Regions from separate parts of the Enterobacter sp. 186315 genome, predicted to be linked through region 1. Evidence: predicted binding sites of a transcription regulator. Region 1 holds the regulator's gene; each other region holds the start of a gene.
The links. Region 1 encodes Fur, which represses iron uptake genes when iron is present. Its sites were predicted from a motif close to ATAATAATGAGAACNACTATCAA; they were not measured.
Positions count from the first base shown of each region.

Region 2: the regulator Fur is predicted to act here: its motif matches at 1,597-1,619, upstream of fes (enterochelin esterase).
Region 3: the regulator Fur is predicted to act here: its motif matches at 1,178-1,200, upstream of zupT (zinc transporter ZupT).

Region 1 is NZ_JBPTTK010000013.1:39,086-42,367, forward strand. It holds gene ybfE (LexA regulated protein) at 1-29, shown strand, start outside; gene fldA (flavodoxin FldA) at 186-716, shown strand; gene fur (ferric iron uptake transcriptional regulator) at 1,006-1,452, shown strand; gene chiQ (ChiQ/YbfN family lipoprotein) at 1,551-1,877, opposite strand; gene chiP (chitoporin ChiP) at 1,925-3,282, opposite strand, start outside.
Region 2 is NZ_JBPTTK010000037.1:3,747-7,028, reverse strand. It holds gene ACSVHP_RS22360 (TonB-dependent siderophore receptor) at 1-1,424, opposite strand, end outside; gene fes (enterochelin esterase) at 1,677-2,876, shown strand; gene ACSVHP_RS22350 (MbtH family protein) at 2,887-3,099, shown strand; gene entF (enterobactin non-ribosomal peptide synthetase EntF) at 3,096-3,282, shown strand, end outside.
Region 3 is NZ_JBPTTK010000017.1:14,507-17,788, reverse strand. It holds gene ACSVHP_RS17125 (fimbrial-like protein) at 1-23, opposite strand, end outside; gene zupT (zinc transporter ZupT) at 398-1,171, opposite strand; gene ygiD (4,5-DOPA-extradiol-dioxygenase) at 1,368-2,159, shown strand; gene ACSVHP_RS17110 (glutathionylspermidine synthase family protein) at 2,248-3,282, opposite strand, start outside.

The DNA.
Region 1 (3,282 bases):
AGCTTGAACAGCTGCACGGCAAGGCATAAGTCTTAAAATCCCCTTTATCCTCTTTTTTCATGTAGCAGAGAGTGCAGTCCTGCGTGATAGCTGTTTCCGCAGGGTTGTCTGTTCTGCTATTATTGCCCTTATCCGTGGACAAATTGCGCCACCATACCATTAAGTTTCAAGAGGTTATTTTACTCATGGCAATCATCGGCATTTTCTTCGGCAGTGATACCGGCAATACCGAAAACATCGCAAAAAACATTCAAAAACAGCTCGGTAAAGACGTTGCCGATGTGCACGACATCGCCAAGAGCAGCAAAGAAGATCTCGAAGGCTATGACATCCTGCTGCTGGGTATTCCAACCTGGTACTACGGCGAAGCGCAGTGTGACTGGGACGATTTCTTCCCGACGCTGGAAGAGGTTGATTTCAACGGCAAGCTGGTTGCACTGTTCGGCTGTGGCGATCAGGAAGACTACGCGGAATACTTCTGTGACGCGCTGGGCACCATTCGCGACATCATTGAACCACGCGGCGCGGCCATCGTGGGCCACTGGCCAACCGCAGGCTATCACTTCGAAGCCTCTAAAGGTCTGGCAGATGACGACCACTTCGTTGGTCTGGCCATCGATGAAGACCGTCAGCCAGAACTGACCGCTGAACGCGTTGAAAAATGGGTGAAGCAGGTTCGCGAAGAGCTGAACCTCGACGACATTCTCAACGCCTGATATCCCGGTGGCGCAGCTTCGGTTGCGCCCGTTTCCAGGTGAAACCGATTAAATTAATTGCTACAAACTTTTAACTTTTTCGCTCAGACCTGTACAATATCCCCCGAGTTAAAGTGGATGACATCGGACAAGTTTGTCGGTGATCCCACGTTTTTATACGCATATTTTGCTTGAGACTTGCAGTTTTCATTTAGCCATGGCAGTTCTATAATGATACGCATTATCCCAGGCGCATTCTCAGTCACTTCTTCCTTAGAAGTGAATTGTTTAGCAACAGGACAGATTCCGCATGACAGACAACAACACCGCACTAAAGAAGGCTGGCCTGAAAGTTACGCTTCCTCGGTTAAAAATCCTTGAAGTCCTTCAGGGGCCAAACAATCACCATGTCAGTGCGGAAGACCTTTATAAGCGTCTTATCGACATGGGTGAAGAAATTGGACTGGCAACCGTTTATCGCGTGCTGAACCAGTTTGATGACGCGGGCATTGTTACCCGTCATAACTTCGAAGGCGGTAAATCTGTTTTCGAACTGACCCAGCAGCATCACCACGATCACCTGATCTGCCTCGACTGCGGCAAGGTTATTGAATTTAGCGATGATTCTATCGAATCACGCCAGCGTGAAATCGCAGCCCGTCACGGCATCCGCCTGACCAACCACAGCCTGTACCTGTACGGCCACTGTGCTGAAGGCGATTGCCGCGAGAACGATCACGCGCACGACGCGAAGTAAGCAAGCTTTCATACTCTGAGCCAGCCGCAAGGTTGGCTTTTTTTTGCATTAAAAAAGCCCGGTGGCGCTGCGCCACCGGGCATGATGATGACAACAACTTATTTATTGTTATTGCGTATCTCGTCCCAAATCCGATCGCAGCGCTTTGCCACTTCCTGATCGTTACCGGTTTTACGCGCCTGAATACAGGCCTGGTAATCCATCACGCGGACGTTTTCCTGATTAGCAAACTGCTCGTGCGCCTTCTCTTTCTTCAGCACGTTCAGCACGCTCTGGCAGGCTTCAATCTTCTCTGGCGACCCTTCCGCCGTATTAATGCAGGCGCTGTACGCCTCTTTCAGACGGGAATCCTCTTTAGCGGCCTGCGGCTGCGCGCACGCCACCAGCCCCGACGCCAGCAGCCCGACAATAACCATTTTTTTCATCATGTTCAGTCTCCATGTCGGCGGGACTCAGCCCGCCGGAAGGTTCATCAGAAGATAGTGAATGGGGCAATGACCATGAATTTCACGTCACGTTCATCCTGGAAGATGTTGCCGTAACCGCCCTCGTAGCTTGGGATATCGGAGTGGTTGTCGTACTGGGTGAAGTGCAGTTTGAACATCGTGCCTTTCGCACGGCCATCCTGAACGGTGTACATCGCGTCCAGGCTATAAGAAGACTCTTTCAGGCGGTAGTTCGGATCGTAGTAGGCGTCCGGGGTAGCCATATCGGCAGGTTTTGCATCCCATGCGTAAGCGTAAGACGCGCCCACCGCCCAGCCCGGCAGGTTCCAGTTCTTCAGATCATACATCGCGCCGAAGAAGACCGCTTTTTCGCCATCGGTGTTGAAGTCAGAGCGATTATCCCACCAGATATCCAGACGACCGTTTGAAGAGGCGTAGGTTGGCGTCATACGTTGCAGGAAGTAGCCCTGCTGGCCTTCCGCCTTAACCCAGGTCCCTTCCAGACGTAAATCCACCTGCCCGACCTTGTACCCGAAGGTCAGCGCCTGCAACCATGCGGTGCCGTCGTAAATGTCGTTCACGGTGCCGTTACTGGCTTTATCGCGGGTGCCGTAGAACTGATAGCTGGTGCTCAGCGGGCTACCGGCGATATCAAATTTGTAGCTGGCTTTCGCGAAGTACTGATCGATATAGCCTTCCGCCTGGCCGAATGCGGCTTCGAGCACCAGGTCGTTTTTAAAGTCATACTTCGCGCCCAGCGAGTGCAGGTAATCGACTTTGGTCTTTCTGTCATTTTGATAGAACTTGTCCATCTCAATGTGCCACGGCGCTTTGTACTCGTTGGTCCACATATAGGAGAAGCTCAGCGCGCCCGCATCGCCATAATCGAAATTAGCCCCGGCTTCTGCCCCCTGATAAGTACCCGGCATAAAGCTCCAGTGTGGTGCTAATAGCGTTTGTCCGGTTGGCTGAATATAACCACCGCGCGCCCAGACCGGGCCATATTTGAATTTCGCAGCCGCTTTATAGAGGCTGATACCGCTCTTATCACCTGACCAGTCTTCTTTATAGGCTTTGTTACTGGAGGAGAAAGCAATTTCGTTCGGGTGGCCGCTGTCGCCGTTTTCAGCCATTTCAATGGCGGTGAATGCCGCAATATCCAGACCGAACATATCGGCGGCATAGCCTGACTGGAAGTCCAGGTTGGCGTTCCAGGTGGAGTGAGCAAGGTTGGTTTTATATTTATCTTCCCTGACGTCTTTACGGTCACGTTCACGCTGCCAGTAATAAATACCGCCCGTGAGGGTAGAATCATCGACGAAACCTTCTGCCTGTGCCTGTGGAACAACAATCAGGCCCGACATTGCTGTCACACCGGCAATAG
Region 2 (3,282 bases), on a different contig from region 1:
AAATCATCCCCCAGACCCTGCGACAGGTTCAGGGACGGGCTCCAGTTGTTGCCCACGATGGTGTGATGATCGAAGCGCAGCGCCGGGGTCAGCATGGTGCTGTCGGTCAGCTCCATGTTGTTCTCGGCAAACAGCGAGAAGATCTCTGCCGAGGTGTACGGGCTGCGATCGTTACTCATGCCCGGAATCGTGCCGCCCTGCTGAGTTTGCGTGAAGGAGGTCGAGTCCTTCATGCGCTGCTGGTTCCACTCTGTGCCCAGCGTCAGGTTCTGGTTGACCAGGAAATCAATCGGCAGGTTGATTTCGCTGTGCAGCATCACGTCCGCCAGATCGGTGTCGGTGAATTTATTGCTGTTGAACAGCCCTTCGAGGCCGCCCGCCAGCCCTTCGCCCAGACGCGAGTTGCGGGTGTGCTCGTACTGCGCCCAGTTGCTGGTGGTGATGCCGTTATCCCAGCCGCCGTTCCAGGTGACCGCAAAGTTCTGGCGATAAATACGGTTTGTCTCTTTACCGTAGTTCTTCTTCACCAGGCCGTTGCTGCTGTTGTCGTTGTTGGTGTTCTGCGTATCGCCCGCGTAGAGGTTGTTCTGGCGGCTGTAGCCTGCCTCAAACTCCAGGGACTGCATCGGCGCAAAGTCCCAGCGCACCACGCCGTTGATGTCTTTGTTCTCAACGCCTTCACGCCCTGCTGGCAGGGTATCGGCGTAAGCGCCGGTGCGTTCAGACTCGTGTCCTTTGTTGATATCCCACGCGTCGGCCTGGGTTTTGTCCAGGTTGCCGAACATGCGGAAGCTGAAATCGCCTCCCAGGGGGCCGCTCAGGCTGAAGTTGGTGCGTTTGGTGGAACCCTCATCCTTATGCTCCGGCGCATTCAGGTAGGTGTTCCAGGAACCATGCCACTGGTCGTCGAATTTTTTGGTGATGATATTCACCACGCCGCCCGCCGCGCCGTTACCGTAACGCGCCGCCGCCGGGCCGCGAATGACCTCGATGCGCTCGATCATCTCGGGCGGCACCCAGCCGGTGTCGCCGCGCGTATCGCGCTCGCCGCGCCAGCCCAGACGGATAGAGTTACGGCTTGTCACCGGCTTACCGTCAATCAGGATCAGGGTATTTTCCGGGCCCATGCCGCGAATATCGATCTGGCGGTTGTTGCCGCGCTGGCCGCTGGTGGAGTTACCGGTCAGGTTCACGCCCGGCATGGTACGGATAATTTCCGCCACGTCGCGGGCGGGAGGGTTTTTACGAATTTCATCGGCGGTAATGGTGGATACGCCCGGCGCCTGCAAATTCTGCTGAGCGGCGGTGATCACCATCGTATCTTCATGCTGCGCCGTCGTGCTGTCGTCTGCCAGCGCAGGCAGCGCGACGCCGTAAATCCCTACGTTGACCAGCAAGGCAAGGGAGTGGATCTTCTTATTCATTGTACGTCCTGCTTTTCAGGCCGCGTCCTCCTGGCTCCATTCCCAAGGGGAGAGGAGGCGGCGTGTTGTCACCTGTATTTGCGTAAGCCGCCCTGTCCTCGGGCGCACACAATACGTGGCATGGTTATTTTATAAGCGCGCTTCCCACAGCGCGGGCACTACGCTATTGCAAATGCAAATAGTTATCAATAATATTATCAATAAATTTTACCGTGCAACCCAAAAAGGCACGATAAACATGAGGTTATCAGCGTGACGGCGTTAACAACGGGAAGTGAAGCCTGGTGGCAGTCCAGACATGGCCCTGAGTGGGTGCGTGAAAAGGGAAAGTATCGCGTGACCTTCTGGTGGCGCGATCCGGCAGGGACGCAGGACCATTCGGCGGTGAAGCGCGTCTGGCTCTACGTTACGGGCGTCACCGATCATCATCAAAACTCTCGTCCTCAATCCCTCGAGCGCATCCCGGATACCGACGTCTGGCAGTGGCAGGGCGAATTCAGCCCCGAATGGCGCGGCAGCTACTGCTTTATTCCCTCCGAAAACGAACGGGATTTTGCCGATACGGCCTTTAGCGGCGAGCAGCCCGACCGCCTGGCGCTGCGTGAAGGCTGGCGCAGGCTGATACCCCATGCGATGGCCGACCCGCTGAACGCCTGGAGCTGGCGCGGCGGGCGCGGACACCCGGTATCGGCGCTGGAAATGCCCGACGCCCCGGTTCAGCCCGGCTGGAACCATCCTGATACCCCTTACGCTCCGCCGGTGTGCATAGAGTGGCGCAGCGACCGGCTGAAAAACCGTCGCCGCGTGTGGATCTTCACCACCGGTGAAGCGACCCCCGAGCGCCCGCTGGCGGTGCTGCTCGACGGCCAGTTCTGGGCTGAGAGTATGCCCGTCTGGCCTGCGCTGGCCTCGCTGACCCGCGAGGGCAAGCTGCCGCCTGCCGTCTACGTGCTAATCGACGTGATCGACATGGAGCATCGCAACCGCGAGCTGCCCTGTAACCCCGATTTCTGGCGGGCGGTGCAGGACGAACTTCTCCCCCTTGTTCAGGCTACCGCGCCTTTTAGCGACCGCGCCGATCGCACGGTGGTGGCGGGGCAGAGCTTCGGCGGCCTTGCCGCGCTTTATGCGGGCCTGAACTGGCCGCAGCGGTTTGGCTGCGTGCTCAGCCAGTCCGGCTCTTACTGGTGGCCGCACCGGGGCGGGCAGCAGGAGGGGCTGTTGATTGAACAACTCAAAGCGGGTGAAAAAAACGCTCGCGGGCTGCGCATCGTCCTTGAGGCCGGGCGCAACGAGCCGCTGATTTTCCGCGCGAATCAGGCGATCTACGCCGAACTACACACACAGCAACCGGTTATCTGGCGTCAGGTTGACGGCGGACACGACGCGCTTTGCTGGCGCGGTGGGCTGACGCAGGGGCTGATGACCCTCTGGCAGCCGCTTACCCAATAACGGAGTTTGTATGGAATTCAGCAATCCTTTCGATAATCCGCAAGGACAGTTCGCGATTTTGTCTAACGATCGGGCGCAGTACAGCCTGTGGCCGCAGCAGTGCGCATTGCCTGCGGGCTGGCGCATGGTGTGTGAACCCCAGTCTCAGGAAGCGTGCCAGCAGTGGCTGGCCGAACGCTGGCAAACCCTCATTCCGTCCCACTATGCGAAGGAGCAGGCATGAACCGTCTTCCTCTCGTCGCCGCCCAGCCGGGCATCTGGATGGCGGAGCAGCTTTCCACCCTGCCGAACGCCTGGAGCGTGGCGCACTACACCGAGCTCAACGGCGACATTGACGCGCCGCTGCTGGCAAAAGCTATTGCCGCAGGGATGATGCAGGCCGATACCCTGCGCACGCGTTTTGCCG
Region 3 (3,282 bases), on a different contig from region 1:
GCTAAAACAGTGTTATTTCGCATTAATATAATCCTTTATAATCAGCTTTAAATATGTATTGCGTTAACAGTGAACTATCTTTAGGATGATTTTAAAATTTTTGTTAAATAATGCAGCGTAACAGAATTTACCATTCTGGATAAAATAATGCATTTTAGCTTTAATTAAACTAACTTTTATTTTATTTGAAAGAATTTAGGTGGCATATTGAAAGCGGGTTTTTTAATCGAATTTTGACCTGTCCGCGCCAACAGAAGGGGGAATAAATTATCCGGAATGATACTTGCAGGAATATAATATTATCACTCAAGTGAATGATATGTTTTTTATAATAAAGAACATTGCTTATCACGCTGCAAAAATAAAAAGAGCGCTTTAAGTAAAGCGCTCGTTAAAATTAACCAATGCCTGCCGTTTGTAATAACACCAGGCTCAGACCCATCACCGACATGCCGCATAAGACGCCATAGCTCGGGTTGTTGTTTGGATCAATCTCTTTGGCAAGCGGCATGAGCTCGTCCACCGAAAGCGCGACCATAATGCCCGCCACCGCTGCCATGATGGCCGCCATGACCACCGGCGATACCAGGCTGCCGAGAATAAGCCAGGCCAGAACGCCGCCCAGAATTTCCGCCAAACCCGAAATACCGGCCCAGAATACGGCGGTGCGTTTAGACCCCGTTGCCGCATACACCGGGCCCGCTACCGCAAGTCCTTCAGGAATATTGTGCAATGCCACCGCCAGGGCAATACCGAACCCCATCTCCAGGTTGGCGCTGGCGGTAACGTAGGTGGCGATACCTTCCGGGAAGTTGTGCAGGCTAATGCCGAGCGTGAGCAGAATGGCCGTGCGTTTGATGTTGCGCGGCAGCGGCGTCACGCTTTTTTGCATCAGATCCTGCGGATGCGCGTGCGGAAGCATACGGTCGAGAGCGAAGTAGCCCAGCAGGCCGATAACGAACATGCCATAGCCCAGCACGGGCGACATACCTTCCGCTGCCAGCGCCGCAGGCAGCATCTCCATCAGGGAGATCAGCAGCATGATCCCGGCGGCAAAACCGAGTGAAAAGGCCAGCACGCGATTTGACGGTTTCTGCCCAATGACGCCGAGGATCGCGCCAATAAAGGTCGCTGCGCCCGCGAGTATGGTCAGGAGAAGTGGAACTGACATTTATCACTCCTTATGATAATGATTATCATTTATATTAATGACTCATCGTCCGCAAAGCGAGAGGCGACCTTCGCATTTACAGATTCCTTACATTCAAAATTCCTGATGATGATCTTCACGGTTATCAGCGTTCATCTTTAGCGGATTGCGCGTAATGTAGACCCATCAAAATGACACCTTATGTAAGGATATCACCATGACTTCTTCTCGTATGCCAGCACTGTTTTTAGGCCACGGCAGCCCAATGAACGTTCTGGAAGATAATGTCTATACCCGCACCTGGCAGCATCTGGGGGAGACATTACCGCGCCCGAAAGCGATCGTGGTGATTTCCGCACACTGGTTTACCCGTGGTACCGGCGTTACCGCGATGGAAGCCCCGAAAACCATCCATGATTTCGGCGGATTCCCGCAGGCGTTGTATGACACGCATTATCCGGCACCTGGCTCCCCTGAGCTCGCGCAGCGCCTGGTCGAGCTGTTGGCTCCTGTTCCGGTCACGCTGGATAAAGAGGCCTGGGGCTTTGACCACGGTTCATGGGGCGTGCTGATCAAAATGTACCCGAACGCGGATATCCCGATGGTGCAGCTCAGTATCGACAGCACCAAACCCGCCGCGTGGCATCTGGAGATGGGCCGTAAGCTCGCCTCGCTGCGCGATGAAGGCATCATGCTGGTGGCAAGCGGTAACGTGGTGCATAACCTGCGCACCGCGCGCTGGCACGGCGAGAATACGCCTTATCCGTGGGCTACATCGTTCAATGAATTTGTGAAAGAGAATCTGACGTGGCAGGGCCCTGCCGAGGCGCACCCGCTGGTGAACTATCTGGATCACGAGGGCGGCTCGCTCTCTAACCCGACGCCGGAACACTTCCTGCCACTGCTTTATGTGCTGGGGGCGTGGGATGGCCAGGAGCCGATTTCGATCCCGGTTGACGGTGTTGAGATGGGTAGCCTGAGTATGCTGTCGGTGCAGGTGGGGGAATAAAAGCAAAACGGCAACCTGTGGTTGCCGTTTTTAGTGTTTGCACCCTCTCCCGTGGGAGAGGGTTGGGGTGAGGGCATCAGGCCGCACTCTACTCAACAAATATATGCGGATAAAATCGTGACAGATCCTGAGTGATCAGCGCGCGATCTTCGCGGATGCCGATCCCGGCGGGCTGGTCGTTGATCAGCCAGCTGCCAATCAGCGTATAGCTATCGCCAAACTTCGGCAACTGACAGAACCCCTGTACGATCATGCCCTCTTCGCCGTATGGCCCTTCGACCGCCTCCAGCGTTTTGCCGTTCTCGATGATCGATACGTTAGCCCCTTCACGAGAGAAAATAGGCTTCACCACGTATTTATCCATCGGCGGGAAGTCGTCTTCCCCGAAGTATGCCGGCAGCAGGTTTGGATGATCCGGGAACATTTCCCACAGCAGCGGCAGCAGCGCTTTGTTGGAGATAATGCTTTTCCAGGCAGGCTCCAGCCAGCGCACGCCAGCGTCTTCCAGCTTGGTGGAGAACATCTCGCGCAGCATGTATTCCCACGGATAGAGCTTAAACAGGTTACTGATCACCTGGTCCTGGGTATCGGTGAACTGGCCTTTTTCCCCCAGACCAATGTCCTCGATATAGAGGAACTCGGTGGCAAGCTCGGCTTCTGCGGCGCAGTCCTGCAAGTACTGCACGGTGCCACGGTCTTCTTCCGTGTCACGGCAGCAGGCGAGGTGCAGCAGGTTAAAACCGTGCTGTTCACGCAGCTGGGCGAAACGCTCAATCAGCTTTTCCTGGAGACTGTTAAACTGGTCGCTGCCTTCCGGCAGGTTCCCGGCGTTAACCTGATCTTCGAGCCAGATCCACTGGAAAAACGCGGCTTCATACAGGGAGGTTGGCGTATCGGCGTTGTTTTCCAGAAGCTTAGGTTCGCCAGCGCCATCCCACGCCAGATCGAGGCGAGAATAGAGGGAAGGCTGGTTCGTCTTCCAGGACTGACGCACGAAGCTCCAGGTGTGCTTAGGGATGCGGAATTTGGTCATCAGCGCGTCGCTGTCGATGACTTTCTCGACCACCTTCAGGCACATCTGGTGCAGCTCGGCGGTGACCTCTTCCAGCTTCTCAACCTGCGC